Regions from separate parts of the Cryobacterium sp. TMT4-31 genome, predicted to be linked through region 1. Evidence: predicted binding sites of a transcription regulator. Region 1 holds the regulator's gene; the other holds the start of a gene.
What was found. The regulator HspR, encoded in region 1, represses chaperone genes until heat shock. The targets are predictions, from matches to a motif close to AAGTTGAGTCNNNNNGACTCAACTT.
Positions count from the first base shown of each region.

Region 1 (7,882 bases):
TGCACGCTCAGCTGCACCGGCATGCCGGGCGAGCCCACCCGCAGCCGGGCGGTCACGCTGCTGGCGGGCGGGGTGTGCACCCTGGCGTTGGAGAGCAGATTCGCCACCAGCTGGTGCAGGCGTTCCCGGTCGCCGCGCACGACCACGGCAGTGTCCGGCACCTCGGCGAGCCAGCTGTGCGACGGCGCGGATGCCCTGGCGTCGTTCACCGCGGTCAGCAGCAGGTCGGCGAGGTCCACGTCTTCCACGTGCAGGTCCTGGCCCTCGTCGAGACGGGCGAGCAGCAGCAGGTCACTCACGAGCGAGCTCATCCGCCGAGCCTCGGATTCGATCCGGGCGAGCGAGTACTCGGTGATCTCGGGCAGCTCGGCGCTGTCCTGCCGGGTCAGTTCGGCGTAGCCCTGGATGGCCGCGAGCGGGGTGCGCAGCTCGTGGGAGGCATCCGTGACGAACCGGCGCATCCGCCGGTCGGTGGCGGCCCGCACGCTGAGGGCGGTGTCGACGTGGTCGAGCAGTTGGTTGAGGGCTTCACCCACCTTGCCCGTCTCGGTACGGGGATCGGTGTCTGCGGCCGCGAGGCGGGTGGAGATGCCGTGGTCGCCCACGGCCAACGGCAGCGCGGTCACCTCGACGGCGGTCTCGACCACCCGGGCCAGTGGGCGCAGGGCGAGTCGCACGACCAGAATCGTGCCCAGCACGGTTCCGGCCAGCGCCAGCACCGTGAAGACGGCGATGGCCAGGCCCTGGCGCAACAAGGCCATCTCGGCGGCCTCGAGCGGTACGCCGGCCACCAGCAGCTCGCCGTCGTTGACGACTGTCGCGACGCGGTAACTGCCGAGGTCGCCCAGGTTCAGGCTTCGGTTCTCGCCGTCCGACTCCAGATCGGTGACGGCAAGCTCGATCGCCTCGATCGCGTCGGTCGAGAGCACAACGGCGCCGGTGCCCGAGAACAGGGCGGAGTCGGCGACCACACCATCAGCGACGACCGCGATCACGGTGCCACGCCCGTGCCCGACAAAATCGACGAAGGACTTGGCCACGCCGCCGCCGTGCCCGTGCCCGCCGACGGCGGGCGGACCCCGGTACTTGTCGACAGACTGGCTCAGCGCCGACAGCGACGCCGTGAGCTGGGCATCGGCCACGGTGTTCGTGGAGGTGCTCAACACGGCGATGCTCAGCAGGCCCATGCCCAGAAGCACCGCTGCCACGACGCCGGCGATTCCCACCACCAGTCGGCGGCGGAGTGTCCAGGGCGCCGCTCCGCGCTCGGGGGGAGCCGTAGACGAACCGACCGCGCTCACTCCGCGGGCCTCAGCATGTAGCCGACACCGCGCACGGTGTGCAGCATCGGGGCGCGTTCCGCATCGATCTTCTTGCGCAGGTACGACACGTAGAGGTCCACGATGCTCCCGCGCCCGGCGAAGTCGTAGTTCCAGACCTCGTCAAGGATCTGCGCCCGGCTCAGCACCCGCATCGGGTTGCGCATGAAGTAGCGCAACAGGTCGAACTCGGTCGTGGTGAGCATGATGTCGGCGTCGTCGCGACGCACCCGATAGCTGGTTTCGTCCAGGGTCAGGGTGCCCACCACCAGCGCGGCCTGCTCCTCGGGGACGGCCTGCACGGTGCGGCGCAGCAGCCCGCGCAGCCGGGCCACGAGCTCCTCGAGGCTGAACGGCTTGGTCATGTAGTCGTCACCGCCGGCGGTCAGGCCGATGATGCGGTCGTCCACAGAGTCCCTGGCGGTGAGGAACAGGGTCGGCGTGGTGGAACCGCCGGAGCGCAGGTGGCGCAGCACGCTCAATCCGTCGGTGTCCGGCAGCATGATGTCCAGGATCACGACGTCCGGCCGGTTGTCCCGGTAGGCCCGCAGGGCGGCCTGCCCGGTGTGGGCGACGTCCACGATCCAGCCCTCATAACTCAGCGCCAGGCTCACCAGATTGGTGAGGGTGTCCTCGTCGTCGACGAGGAGAACCCGGATGGCGGAGCCGTCGAGCCGGGAGATCCGCGGGAGCTTCGCCAGCACGGCGCGTCGGCGTACGGAGTCCGCGGCGGGATCGGGTGAGGTCGAGGGCGGCACACGTTATTGTCCCACTTCTTGTGAGAACGCTGGGAGTTGAGCCTCTCCGACTCAACTTTGGCGACCCCGGCTTGACTTAGGTTTTTGGGCGGTGGCACACTTGAGCCAGCAACACTCAAGTCTTTGAAACAGGCCTTGAACCCAAACTTTGAAGGAGATACTCTCACATGGCTCGTGCAGTCGGCATTGACCTCGGAACCACCAACTCGGTGGTGGCCGTACTCGAGGGTGGAGAACCCACCGTCATCGCAAACGCTGAAGGCTTCCGCACCACGCCTTCCGTGGTCGCGTTCACCAAGGACGGCGAGGTACTCGTCGGCGAGACCGCCAAGCGCCAGGCCGTCACCAACGTGGACCGCACCATTTCGTCGGTCAAGCGCCACGTCGGCACCGACTGGACCGTCGACATCGACGACAAGAAGTACACCCCGCAGGAGATCTCCGCCCGCATCCTCGCCAAGCTCAAGCGCGACGCCGAGCAGTACCTGGGCGACAAGGTGACGGATGCCGTCATCACCGTTCCCGCGTACTTCAACGACGCCGAACGCCAGGCCACCAAGGAAGCCGGCGAGATCGCCGGCCTCAACGTGCTGCGCATCATCAACGAGCCCACCGCGGCCGCCCTGGCCTACGGCCTGGACCGTGGCAAGGAAGACGAGCTCATCCTGGTCTTCGACCTCGGTGGCGGAACCTTCGACGTCTCCCTCCTCGAGGTGGGCAAGGACGACGACTTCAGCACCATCCAGGTGCGTTCGACCTCCGGTGACAACCGCCTCGGCGGCGACGACTGGGACCAGCGCATCGTTGATCACCTGATCAAGCGCTTCAAGGACTCCACCGGCGTCGACGTCTCCAAGGACAAGATCGCCAAGCAGCGCCTCAAGGAAGCCGCGGAGCAGGCCAAGAAGGAACTCTCCTCGAGCATGTCCACCAGCATCCAGCTGCCGTACCTCTCGCTGACGGAGAACGGCCCGGCCAACCTCGACGAGACGCTCACCCGCGCCCAGTTCGAGAAGATGACCGAAGACCTGCTCGACCGCACCAAGAAGCCCTTCCAGGACGTCATCCGTGAGGCCGGCGTCAAGGTCGAGGACATCGCGCACGTCGTTCTCGTCGGTGGCTCCACCCGCATGCCCGCCGTGTACGAGCTCGTCAAGGCCGAGACCGGTGGCAAGGACCCGAACAAGGGTGTCAACCCCGACGAGGTCGTCGCCGTCGGCGCCGCACTGCAGGCCGGTGTCCTCAAGGGCGAGCGCAAGGACGTTCTGCTCATCGACGTCACCCCGTTGAGCCTCGGCATCGAGACCAAGGGCGGCATCATGACGCGCCTCATCGAGCGCAACACGGCCATCCCCACCAAGCGCAGCGAGACCTTCACCACGGCCGACGACAACCAGCCGTCCGTGGCCATCCAGGTCTTCCAGGGCGAGCGCGAGTTCACCCGCGACAACAAGAACCTGGGCACCTTCGAGCTCACCGGCATCGCGCCGGCCCCGCGCGGCATCCCGCAGGTCGAGGTCACCTTCGACCTCGACGCCAACGGCATCGTCCACGTGTCCGCCAAGGACAAGGGCACCGGCAAGGAGCAGTCGATGACCATCACCGGCGGCACCGCGCTGGGCAAGGAAGACATCGAGCGCATGGTTCGCGAGGGTGAAGAGCACGCGGCAGAAGACAAGCGCCGCCGCGAAGCCGCCGAGACCCGCAACGGCGCCGAGCAGCTCGCCTACTCGATCGAGAAGCTGATCAAGGAGAACGACGAGAAGCTGCCCGAAGAGGTCAAGACCGAGGTTCAGGCCGACGTCGACGCCCTCAAGTCCGCTCTCGCCGGTGACGACGACGACGCTGTGAAGACCGCGTTCGACAAGCTCACCGAGAGCCAGGGCAAGCTCGGCGAGGCCATCTACGCCTCCAGCCAGGCGGATGCCGCGGCCGGCGAGTCCGAGACCGCCGAGCCCACCGCCGAGTCGGGCAACCCCGACGAAGACGTTGTCGACGCCGAGGTTGTCGACGACGAGGACGAAGCGAAGAAGTAATGAGCGACGCCAACCGTCCGGACGAGAACCGTCCCGAAGACGAGTCTGCTGCTGCTGCGGGAGCGCCCGAATCGGGCGCCCCCGCGGCGGGCGGGCCGGACTCCGACGCGGCCGCTCCGGCCGAGTTCGTCGACGCGGCTGACGCCGCGGGCATCGAGGAGGACGAGCTGACCGTGCAGGACATCCTGGACGCGGCCGACCTCGAGGCATCCGATCCCTCCAGCGAGCACCTCGCCGACCTCAAGCGGGTCACCGCGGAGTACGCCAACTACCGTAAGCGCACCGAGGCCAACCGGGAGATCGAGCGCGAGCGCGTCACCGGCGAAGTCGTCAAGGTACTGCTGCCGGTGCTCGACGACCTGTACCGGGCCGAGAAGCACGGCGATCTCGAGGGCGACACCGCCTTCGCGACCATCGCGGCCAAGCTGCGCGCCAGCACCGAGCGCATCGGCCTCAAGCCGTACGGCACCGTCGGCGACGTGTTCGACCCCACCGTGCACGAGGCCATCTTCCAGATGCCCACGCCCGACATCGACGTGGAAACCGTCGGCGACGTCGTCGAGACCGGCTACTACCTCGGGTCCTCGCTGTTGCGGGTGGCCAAGGTCGTCGTGCAGGTACCGAGCGATGGCTAGCCAGGACTGGTTCGACAAGGACTTCTACAAGGTTCTCGGGGTGTCGAAGGACGTCTCCGCGGCCGACCTGAAGAAGGCATATCGCAAGCTGGCCCGCAAGTACCACCCCGACTCCAACCCGGGTAACCCCGCGGCGGAGGCGAAGTTCAAGGAGATCAGCGAGGCCCACTCGGTCATCGGTGACCCCGAACAGCGCAAGGAGTACGACGCCGTGCGCGCGATGGGCGGTGGAGCTCGCTTCACCGCCCCCGGGCAGGGCGGCCAGCAGGGCGGCTTCGACGACGTCTTCGGCGGCATGTTCGGTGGAGGAGCCCGTCAACAGCAGGGCTACTCCTACGAGCAGGCCGGCTTCGACGACATCCTCGGCGGAATGTTCGGCCGTGGCGCCCAGGGTGGTGGTGGCCGGTTCGGCACCCCCACCGGAGGTTTCCGAGGCGCGGGCGGGCCGACCAGGGGGCGTGACGTGGTCGCGTCGACCACGGTCGACTTCATCACGGCCACCCACGGCGACCAGATCACCCTGCAGACGCAGGAGGGTCGGTCGATCAAGGTCAAGATTCCCGCCGGCGTGGCCGACGGGCAGAAGATCAAGCTGCGCGGGCAGGGGCAACCCAGCCCGGACGGCGGCGAGAACGGTGACATCGTGCTCACCGTCACCGTGCGCAAGCACCCGGTCTTCGAACGTGACGGACTCAACCTGCGTGTGAACGTGCCGGTGACCTTCGCTGAAGCCGCCCTCGGTGCCACCATCGAGGTGCCCACCCTGGGCGGGCCGCCGGTGAAGCTGCGCGTGGCGCCCGGCACCCCCAGTGGGCGGGTGCTGCGGGTCAAGGGTCGCGGTGTGGTCACCCCGAAGGGCACCGGCGACCTGCTCGCCGAGGTTCAGGTGGCCGTGCCGTCGCACCTGTCGAAGGACGCCGAGGAGAAGCTGCTCGCGTTCAACGAGGCGCTGCCCAAGGAGAACCCGCGCGACGAACTGCTCGCCAGGGCCAAGGGCTGACACCGGTCATGGATGAGAACACCCGGGTCTTCGTGATCAGCACTGCCGCAGAGTTGGCGGGTATGCACCCGCAGACCCTGCGGCAGTACGACCGGATGGGGCTCGTCAGCCCCGGCCGCACGCCGGGCCGCTCGCGCCGCTACTCAATGCGCGATGTGGCCCGGCTGCGGGAGATCGCGGATCTGGGTGCCGAGGGTGTGAGCCTGGAGGGGATCCGGCGCATCCTCGCGCTGGAAGACACCGTGCGGGCCCTGGAAAGCCGGGTGGGGGACCTGGAAGCGGCCCTGGCCGACGAATTGCTCAACCGTCCGGGCCGCCGCGTCTTCGCGGCCGGCTCGGCCGGTGACGTCATCTCGATGCGCGCCGGCACCCGCACCCGCCGCTCGAACCAAGTGGTGATCTGGCGCCCCCTCGACAAGTAGCGAGACGTCGAGGCTCTGGGTGCTGCCGCACTGAGTTGTAGGGTTGCTGAATGGAACTGCGTCAGCTTGAACACTTCGTGACGGTCGCCGACGAACGTCACTTCACCCGGGCAGCCGAGCTGCTGCACATCTCCCAGTCGGGGCTGTCCGCGTCGATCCGGGCCCTGGAGATCGAGCTGGGCACCTCGTTGTTCATCCGCAGCACCCGCCGGGTCGAGCTCACGGCCGCCGGTCAGGCTTTGCTGGCGGATGCGCTTCGCACCCTGGCCAGCGCGGCAGCGGCCCAGAACGCTGTTGCCGCGGTACGCGGCCTCATGCGCGGACGCCTTACCGTGGGCGCCGAACCGTGCCTGGGCTCCGTGGACCTGCCCGCCGAGCTCGCCCGTTTCCGCACCGCGAACCAGGGGGTGGAGGTGCGCCTGCGCCAGCTGGGTTCCGTGGAGCTGATCGAGGGGGTGGCCAGTGGCACCACCGATGTGGCGCTGGTCGTGGTGACGGGGGACACCCCGCCCGGAGTGCGGCTGCACCGGTTGAGCAGCCAGAAGATGGTGGTGCTCTGCCACCCGGACCACCCCGTCGCGGCTCTGGCCGAGGCCGACCTGGAGACCCTGCGCACCGAACCGCTGATCGGCTTCCAGGCCGGCTGGGGCGCGCACATGCTCGCCCGGCGGGCGTTCGCCGCCGCCGGCTTCGAGTACCGGGCGGCGATGGAGGTCAACGACGTGCATCCGCTGCTCGAACTGGTGGGCTACAACCTGGGCGTGGCCATTGTGCCCACCAGCTTCGCGCTGAAGCGGCCCGACGACCTCGTTGCGGTGCCGCTGCCGGCGACCGTGCCCGAGTGGGCGGTGGCCGTGGCGGTCGCCGACGAGCCCAGCCCGGCCGCGTCGGCGTTCCTTGAGCAGCTGCTCGAAGACGTCGCCGCCGCTGCCGCCGCCCTCGAGCCCGTCGACGCTGTCGGCTCGGCGGCCTGACCGACCGGCTGACCGGCTAGAGGGCCAGCGGGATCCGGCCGGAGAAGACCGTCTTCACCGGCGGAGCAGCGAGAACCTCACCCAGACGACTGACACCCTCCGGCGTGGTGCGCCAGGCGGCGTAGGCGTCGTGGTCGGCGGCGGTGGCCCAGTGCTCGACGACGATCACGTGGGCGGGGTCGGCGTCGTCGACGATGACCTCGAGTCCCTCGTTGCCCGGCCAGGCGCGGGTCGCGGTGAGGACTTCGTTCAGCAGGGCCGGGACGGTCTCGAGCGCGGCCGGGTCGAGGCGCAGGTCGAGGTGCACGATGGCGGTCATGCCGTCACCGCGGGGTCCTTCAGAGCGGCCGACAGGGTGGAGAGTTCCTCGTCTGACAGGGTCAGGTCGGCTGCGCGGACCGAGTCACGGATGCTCTCGGGTCGGCTCGCACCGGGGATGGGAATCACCCGGGGCGACGCGGCCAGGTGCCAGGCCAGCGTGACGACCTGCGGGCTCACGCCGTGGGCATCCGCCACCCGCTGGAACGGCGCGAAGGCTGTGCCCAGGTCGGCGGCGGACTTGATGCCGCCCAGCGGGCTCCAGGACAGGAACGCGACGCCGAGCTCGGTGCAGAGGTCGAGCTCGGGCCGGCTGCTGAGGAACGCGGGCGAGTACTGGTTCTGCACGCTGGCGAGCCGGCCGCCGAGGATGTCGTGGGCCTCGCGGATCTGCGCCGGGTTGGCGTTGGAGATACCGGC
Region 1 covers NZ_SOGI01000008.1:101,462-109,343, forward strand. The annotation lists gene E3T19_RS01690 (cell wall metabolism sensor histidine kinase WalK) at 1-1,301, opposite strand, end outside; gene E3T19_RS01695 (response regulator transcription factor) at 1,298-2,023, opposite strand; gene dnaK (molecular chaperone DnaK) at 2,245-4,113, shown strand; gene E3T19_RS01705 (nucleotide exchange factor GrpE) at 4,113-4,748, shown strand; gene E3T19_RS01710 (DnaJ C-terminal domain-containing protein) at 4,741-5,748, shown strand; gene E3T19_RS01715 (heat shock protein transcriptional repressor HspR) at 5,757-6,170, shown strand; gene E3T19_RS01720 (LysR family transcriptional regulator) at 6,221-7,144, shown strand; gene E3T19_RS01725 (putative quinol monooxygenase) at 7,161-7,463, opposite strand; gene E3T19_RS01730 (aldo/keto reductase) at 7,460-7,882, opposite strand, start outside.

Region 2 (7,882 bases), on a different contig from region 1:
ACCACTCAAACACCCCTCAAATCAAACGACCAGTTTAGCCGCTGACGATGCTGCTGGGTTTCGACCCCCAACCGGGAGCACCGGCAGAGCGAATCCGTCACGCGGCCGAAATGTCCCCGGCATACACGCTCCCTAGGTTTGGGCTACCGGATTCCGCACCCCGTCGCGGACAGAGCCCGAATAGACCCGAATAGAGGGGTAAACCATGAGTGGAAATGCCATGCGCCTGCAGGCGATCAGGGATGTCGAGGCCTATGTGCCCCCGGCCGTCAGCTTCACCGACGCCGAAACCCCTGGCCAGATCTTCGGTGAGAACGTGTTCAGCAGCGTCGTCATGCAGAAGCGCTTGCCCAAGCTCGTCTACAAGTCGGTCATGGCCACCATCGAGCACGGTGCGATGCTGGATCCCCTGGTCGCCGACGCCGTCGCCTCCGCCATGAAGGACTGGGCGATGGAAAAGGGCGCATCGCACTACGCGCACGTGTTCTACCCGCTCACCGGCCTCACCGCCGAAAAGCACGACAGCTTCCTCGAACCCGTCGGCGACGGCACCGCGCTGGCCGAGTTCGCCGGCAAGACCCTCGTGCAGGGCGAGCCCGACGCCTCCAGTTTCCCCAACGGCGGCCTGCGCAACACCTTCGAGGCCCGCGGCTACACCGGATGGGACGTCACCAGCCCCGCCTACGTTCTGGAGAACCCGAACGGCAACACCCTGTGCATCCCCACGGTTTTCGTCTCGATGACCGGCGAAGCCCTCGACCACAAGACGCCGCTGCTGCGCTCGCAACAGGCGATGGGCGAACACGCCGAGCGTATCCTGCGCCTGTTCGGCCACGTCAAGCCGGCCAAGGTCGTCGCGTTCTGCGGCCCTGAGCAGGAGTACTTCCTCGTGGACCGGCACTTCTTCCTGGCCCGCCCCGATCTGCTCAACTCCGGCCGCACCCTGTTCGGCGCCAAGCCGCCCAAGGGCCAGGAATTCGACGACCACTACTTCGGTGCCATCCCCGAGCGGGTGCTCGGTTTCATGATGGACACCGAGCGGGAGCTGTTCAAGCTCGGCATCCCCGCCAAGACCCGGCACAACGAAGTCGCGCCCGGCCAGTTCGAGATCGCGCCGATGTTCGAACGCGGCAACATCGCCGCAGACCACCAGCAGCTGCTGATGACCACGTTCAAGACCATCGCCAAGAAACACGGCATGGAGTGCCTCTTCCACGAGAAGCCCTTCCAGGGAGTCAACGGCTCAGGCAAGCACGTCAACTTCTCGCTGGGCAACAACCAACTCGGCAGCCTGCTCGTCCCCGGCGACAACCCGCACGACAACGCCCAGTTCCTGGTTTTCTGCGCCGCGGTCATCCGTGCCGTGCACAAGTACGCCGGTCTGCTGCGGGTCTCCGTCGCCTCGGCGACCAACGACCACCGTCTGGGCGCCAACGAGGCCCCGCCGGCGATCATCTCGATCTTCCTCGGCGACCAGCTGGCGGATGTCTTCGAGCAGATCGCCAAGGGTCCCGCGACCTCCTCGAAGGACAAGGGCACCATGATCATCGGCGTCGACACGCTGCCCCAGCTGCCGACCGATCCCGGCGACCGCAACCGCACCAGCCCGTTCGCCTTCACCGGCAACCGGTTCGAGTTCCGCGCGCCGGGCTCGATGCAGACCGTGAGCGGCCCGATGGTGACGATCAACACGATCATGGCGGAGTCGCTGGACTACATCGCCACCGACCTTGAGGCGGCCGTCGCGGCCGGCACCGACTTCGACACCGCCGTGCAAGCCCTGCTGACCCAGATCATCACCGAGCACGGCGCCATCGTGTTCAACGGCGACGGCTACGCGGACTCCTGGCCCATCGAGGCCGAAAAGCGGGGGTTGGCGAACCTACGGACGACGCTGGACGCCCTGCCGGAGCTGATCACCGAGTCCGCCCTGGAGCTGTTCGAGAAGTACCGGGTGTTCAACCACCGGGAGATGCACAGCCGCTATGAGATCGGTCTGGAGCAGTACGCGCTCACCATCGGTGTTGAGGCCCGCCTCACCCTCGAGATCGGCTCGACGCAGATCCTGCCGGCCGCGATGCGGCACCAGACCGAGGTGGCACTCAACATCGGCGCCGTCAAGGCCGCCGGCGGGGATGCCGACTTAGCCGCCCTGTTGGAAGTGAGCGCTCCGATCGCCAAGCTGCGCACCGCCCTGGCCGTGCTCAAGGACGTCCTGGCTGCCGAGTCCGGCAGCGCGCTGGCCGAGGCAGAGCACGCCAGGGATGACCTGCTGCCGGCCATGAGCGCCGTGCGCGCGGCGGCCGACGTGCTGGAGGGCATCGTGGCCGATGACCTGTGGCCGCTGCCGACCTACCAGGAGATGCTCTTCATTCTGTAGCTTCCACGAACAGGCCGAACGCAGAAACGCCCCGGCCGGACCCGTCAAGGTCCGGTCGGGGCGTTCTCATCCGCGGCTACGCCGCCAGCGGCATCCGTGCCGGTTCGGACGCCACGTGCAGGGCACCATCGGCCACGGTGACGGCCACCACTCCCGCGACGCCGAGCTCTGAAGCCACCAGCAGGTCGGCGATTCTGTCGTCGAGCTGACGCTGGATGACCCTGCGGAGCGGCCGCGCGCCGTACTCGGGCTCGTAGCCGTTCTCGGCAATCCAGTCCACGGCCGCGTCGCTCACGGTGAGCGCGTGTCCCTGGGCGTGCAGCCTGGCCTCGGTCTGGTTCAGCAACAGCCGCACAATCTGGCGGAGCTGGGGCTGATCGAGCTTCCGGAACAGCACGACCTCGTCGATGCGGTTGAGGAACTCGGGCCGCATGGCCTCACGGAGCTTGGCCATCACCCGGTCCCGCAGGGCCTTCTCCGACCCGAAGCCGTTGTGCGCTCCGTCGAGGTCGGCGGTGAAGCCGAGCGCGCCGCTGCGGCTGGCGAGCACCTCGGAGCCGATGTTGGACGTCATGATGATCACGGTGTTGCGGAAGTCCACAGTGCGGCCCTGGCCGTCAGTGAGGCGGCCGTCGTCGAGCACCTGCAGGAGCAGGTTGAAGACGTCGGGGTGCGCCTTCTCGATCTCGTCCAGCAGCACCACCGAGTAGGGGTTCCGCCGCACGTGTTCGGTCAGCTGGCCGGCCTCGTCGTAGCCGACGTACCCCGGAGGAGCACCGACCAGGCGGCTCACGGTGTGACGTTCACCGAACTCGCTCATGTCGAAGCGCAGCATCGCCTTCTCGTCACCGAACAGTGACTCGGCCAACGATTTGGCGAGCTCGGTCTTGCCCACCCCGGTGGGGCCGAGGAACAGGAAGCTGCCGACAGGCCGGGAGGCATCGCCCATTCCGGTGCGGTTGCGCCGTACGGCCTTGGCGATCACGGTCACCGCGTCCTCCTGCCCGATGACCCGCTGGTGCAGGTCGTGCTCGAGCGTGGCGAGGCGTTCGCGGTCGCCCGCGGTGAGGCGGCTGGCCGGGATGCCGGTGGCGCGGGCGATGATCGCGGCGATCTCGGCCTCGTCGACCACGGCGGACGGTGCCGGCTGTGACGCATCCTGGGCGGCCTCGGCCGCGGTGATCTGCTCCGCCAGCTGCTCGGTCTCGTCCCGCAGGCGGGACGCCTCCTCGTAGGCCTCGGCGGCGACCGCGATGGTCTTGGCCGTTTCGAGGCCGGCCCGCTGTTCGCGCAGGCCTTCGATGTCGACCCTCGAGCCGAGCGCTAGACGCGCTCGGGCGCCGGCCTGGTCGATCAGGTCGATGGCCTTGTCGGGCAGGAACCGGTCTGGAACGTACCTGGCGCTCATTTCGACGGCCGCGCGGATCGCGGCATCCGTGTAACGCACCGAGTGGTGCTCGGCGTAGCGGCCCTGCAGGCCGGCGAGGATCTGCACCGCGTCGTCGATGCTGGGCTCATTCACCCGCACGGGCTGGAAGCGCCGTTCGAGGGCGGGGTCCTTCTCGACCTTGCGGTATTCGTTGAGGGTGGTGGCGCCCACGACGTGCAGCTCACCGCGCGCCAGGCGCGGCTTGAGGATGTTGCCGGCGTCCATTCCGCCCTCGCCGGCGCCGCCGGCACCGACCACGGTGTGCAGCTCGTCGATGAAGACGATGATCTGATCGCTGCGCTCGCTGATCTCGTCCATGGTCTTGGTCAGGCGTTCTTCGAAGTCGCCGCGGTAGCGGGTGCCGGCGAGCATGGCGGGCAGGTCGAGCGCGATGACGCGCTTGCTGCGCAGCTGTTCGGGCACCAGGCCGTCGACGATGGCCTGGGCCAGGCCCTCGACCACGGCGGTCTTGCCCACGCCGGCTTCGCCGATCAGCACCGGGTTGTTCTTGGTGCGGCGGGAGAGGATCTCAACGGTCTGTTCGATCTCGTCGCTGCGGCCGATCACCGGGTCGAGCTTGCCGGAGCGGGCACGCTCGGTGAGGTCGATGCCGTAGGTGTCGAGCATCGGGGTGTCTGAGGCGCTGTCGGCGGCCGAGCTGCCGGCCTGGGCCTCGTCGTCCTCGGCCTGCTGGGCGCCGGCCTGCAGTGACTCGGCCGTGACGCCGGACTCTGCGAGCACGCGGGCGGCGGGTGAGTCCTGGTTCACCACGAAGGCGAAGAACAGGTGCTCCGGGTCGATGTAGGTGGAGCCGAAGGCGCGGGCCACCTGGTGAGCATCCAGCAGGGCGCGCTGTGCCGAGGGCGTCAGACCGGGCGCGGACTGGGACTCACGGTCGCCGGACTCCGGCAGGCGTTGGTCGGCGGCGGCCGCGATGGCGGCGGGGTCACCACCGGCACGGCGGATGGCCGAGGCGGCGGGTTCCTGTTCGACCATCACCCGCAGCAGGTGCAGGGCGTCAACGTGGGCGTGACCGTGGGCGACGGCGAACTGGGCCGCCTGCACGAGGATCTCGTGGGTGCGGCGGCTGAGGAGCCGGGTGATCTCGATGGGGCGGCCGGACTGCGCGGCGCGCTGGCCCTGCAGGTAGCGGGCCAGGAACTCGTCGAACGAACCGTTGTCGGAACCGGTCGGGCCGAAGTATGTAGGCAAGGAAACCTCCTGGGAATCTGAACGAGGAGGAAACCCAAAACTTGAGTGACCTCGACTCAAGTCAACGTTTGGGCGCGCGTTTCATTCCCGCGGCATCCTGAGATTTCCCTGAATCCGCGCTCGCAATGCGTCCGGCGGACGCCGAAGTCACTGCCACCGGGCGCACGACACACGGGCCGGGTCACCGGGTTTCAGGAGGTGAGGTCGGCGCACTCGGGTGCAGCTCGGAAGGCCTGGCCGAGGGTGCTGGAGGTGTCCTGGGTTGCCGTGGTGATGGTCTGAGCGGCGGCACCCACGTCGGAGAGCACTGTACCGGTGTCACCGACGAGCGTCGCCAGCGCATCGACCAGGGTGGCCCCGCTGGTGCCCTCCACCGCACTGGCGCTCGCCCGCAAGGTCGTGAACGACTGATCGACGGTGTCGATCGACTCCTGCACGGCCAGGAGCTCCGGGTCGTCGCCGAGATTCTCCGGGGGTGACTTCACAGTGTCGACCAGGGCGCTCACCGAGGCCGACACGGTATCCATCTGGTTGGACACCGCGGTACCCACCGAATCGCCCCCGGTGACCGCCGCCGTCGCCAGCCCCTGAACGTCGGTCTGCACGGTCGATACGTCGCTGCAGACCGTGCCCGCCCAGGTGATCTGTGCATCTGTCGGAGGTGACGCCGTCTGACCGGGTGACGGGGTGGCCGTTGCGGCCGATGGCGACGAACTGCTCGGTGTCGGATCGGTGCCGTCGGCGGGCGCGCATCCGGCAAGGAGCACCAGCAGGGCCATGAAGACGATGGGCTTTCTCACTGGGGGTGCTCCTCACTGGATCTGCCGCACGACGCGGCTGCGGTGGACTCTGGGCGTTACTGGGTGTCGCCCTCGGAGTCGAGTTGGATCGCGAGGTCGAAGGCCTCGACGATCTTGCGAGCCGATGACAGCAACCGTGGCGTGCCCACGATCGGGGCAACGGCGATGAGAACGTCCTCGATGTCGTCGGCGGTCAGCCCGACCTCCGCTGCCGGTCCGACGTGCATGAGGTACGAACCGACCGGTGCATCCACGGCCACCAGGGCCGCGATCCGGGCGATCATCAGCGTGCGCGGATCGAGGTCGGTGCGGGCCAGCGAGACAGCGTTGATCTCGGCCGCCGCATCCAGCACCGGGGTTGTTCCTGTGGCCATGGGTATCGCTCCATTTCCAGGGTTGGGCCCTGTTGGTGTTCGCGTTTTCCGGATTCTTCGGTGTTCGACGGGCGCACCACGACGGCACGCCGGTCTCACGCCGCAGACGGTAGCAACCAATCCGCGTCCCGCCGATAGCGCCGTTCCGGAATCGTCCGAAACGGATGAGGCGTGCCCGACCCCGCGCTGGCCTGGCGGATCAGTCCCGCTCGAGCTCCCGGGCCAGGGACTCCAGTTCGGCCCCGCCGGCCATCAGCCGGGTCAGCTCGTCGATGGTGATGCCTCTCCGGTCGAACTCGCCCAGGCTGGCCCCGCGGTTGAGCACCAGGAACCTGTCCCCCACCGGGTACGCGTGGTGCGGGTTGTGGGTGACGAACACCACGCCGAGGCCGTGGTCCCTGGCTTGCGCCACGTAGCGCAGCACCACCCCGGCCTGCTTGACGCCCAACGCCGAGGTGGGCTCGTCGAGGATGACGACCCTGGCACCGAAGTAAATGGCCCTGGCGATGGCGACGGATTGCCGTTCGCCGCCGGACAGGGTGCCGATGGGCTGGTCCACGTCACGCAGGTCGATGCCCATCCGGCCCAGCTGCGCGAGCGTGATCGCGCGCATCTCGGCAACCTGGAGGCGGGAGAACGGGCCGATCCCGGCGCTGAGTTCGGCGCCGAGGAAGAAGTTGCGCCACACCGGCATCAGCGGCACAATCGCCAAGTCCTGGTAGACCGTGGCGATACCGGCGTCGAGAGCGAGGCGCGGTCCGGTGAAGCGCACCGCGGCCCCGTCGAGCTGGAGTTCGCCGGAGGAGTGCGGGTGCACACCGGCGAGGACCTTGAGCAGGGTCGACTTGCCCGCGCCGTTGTCGCCCAGCACGCAGAGCACCTCACCGGCGCCGACCGAGGTGGAGATGTCGCTGAGCGCGATGACCGACCCGTAGACCTTGCCGATGCCGCGCACCTCGAGGATGGGCGTTGGCCGGGTTGCTCCTGCGGCGCTCATGCGCGTACCCCGGCTTGGCGGCGCACCGAGAGGTTCACGAGCACGGCGAGCAGCAGCATCCCGCCCAGGAAGGCCTTGAGCCAGTTGTTGTCCCACTGGGCGAACACGATGCCCTGCAGGATCATGCCGTAGATCAGCGCGCCGAGGGCGGCGCCGATCGCGGACCCGTAACCGCCGGTGAGCAGGCAGCCGCCGACGACGGCGCAGATGATGTAGATGAACTCCTGGCCGATGCCCGTGGTGGCTTGCACCGTGGCCACGTCGAAGAGCGAGAGCATGCCTACCAGCCAGCCGGCCGCCGCCGTGCCCATGAACAGGCCGATGCGGGTGCGCTTGACCGGCACGCCGGTCTGCACGGCGCTCTGCAACTGCCCGCCGATGGCGAAGATCCAGTTGCCGTACCGGGTGCGCAGCAGCAGCCAACTGGCCACGGCGGTGATGCCGAGCCACCAGAAGACCGACACCTTGAGGTTGACGCCGAAGACCGGGATCGTCGAACCGAAGATCGCCTTGCCGGCGTCGAAGCCGGGCACCAGGGTCATGCCCTGGATGGCGACCTGGCCGGTGACGAGCTTGGTGCCGGCGAGGTTGAGCCCCTGCAGGATGAAGAAGGTGCCCAGCGTGACGATGAAGCTGGGGATGGCGGTCTTGACGACCAGGAACCCGTTGAAGGCGCCGACGGCGAGGGCG
Region 2 covers NZ_SOGI01000061.1:23,673-31,554, reverse strand. The annotation lists gene E3T19_RS14125 (UvrD-helicase domain-containing protein) at 1-5, opposite strand, end outside; gene E3T19_RS14120 (glutamine synthetase III) at 206-2,380, shown strand; gene E3T19_RS14115 (ATP-dependent Clp protease ATP-binding subunit) at 2,457-5,021, opposite strand; gene E3T19_RS14110 (hypothetical protein) at 5,213-5,821, opposite strand; gene E3T19_RS14105 (carboxymuconolactone decarboxylase family protein) at 5,878-6,195, opposite strand; gene E3T19_RS14100 (ATP-binding cassette domain-containing protein) at 6,395-7,192, opposite strand; gene E3T19_RS14095 (ABC transporter permease) at 7,189-7,882, opposite strand, start outside.
Region 2: the regulator HspR is predicted to act here: its motif matches at 5,060-5,084, upstream of E3T19_RS14115 (ATP-dependent Clp protease ATP-binding subunit).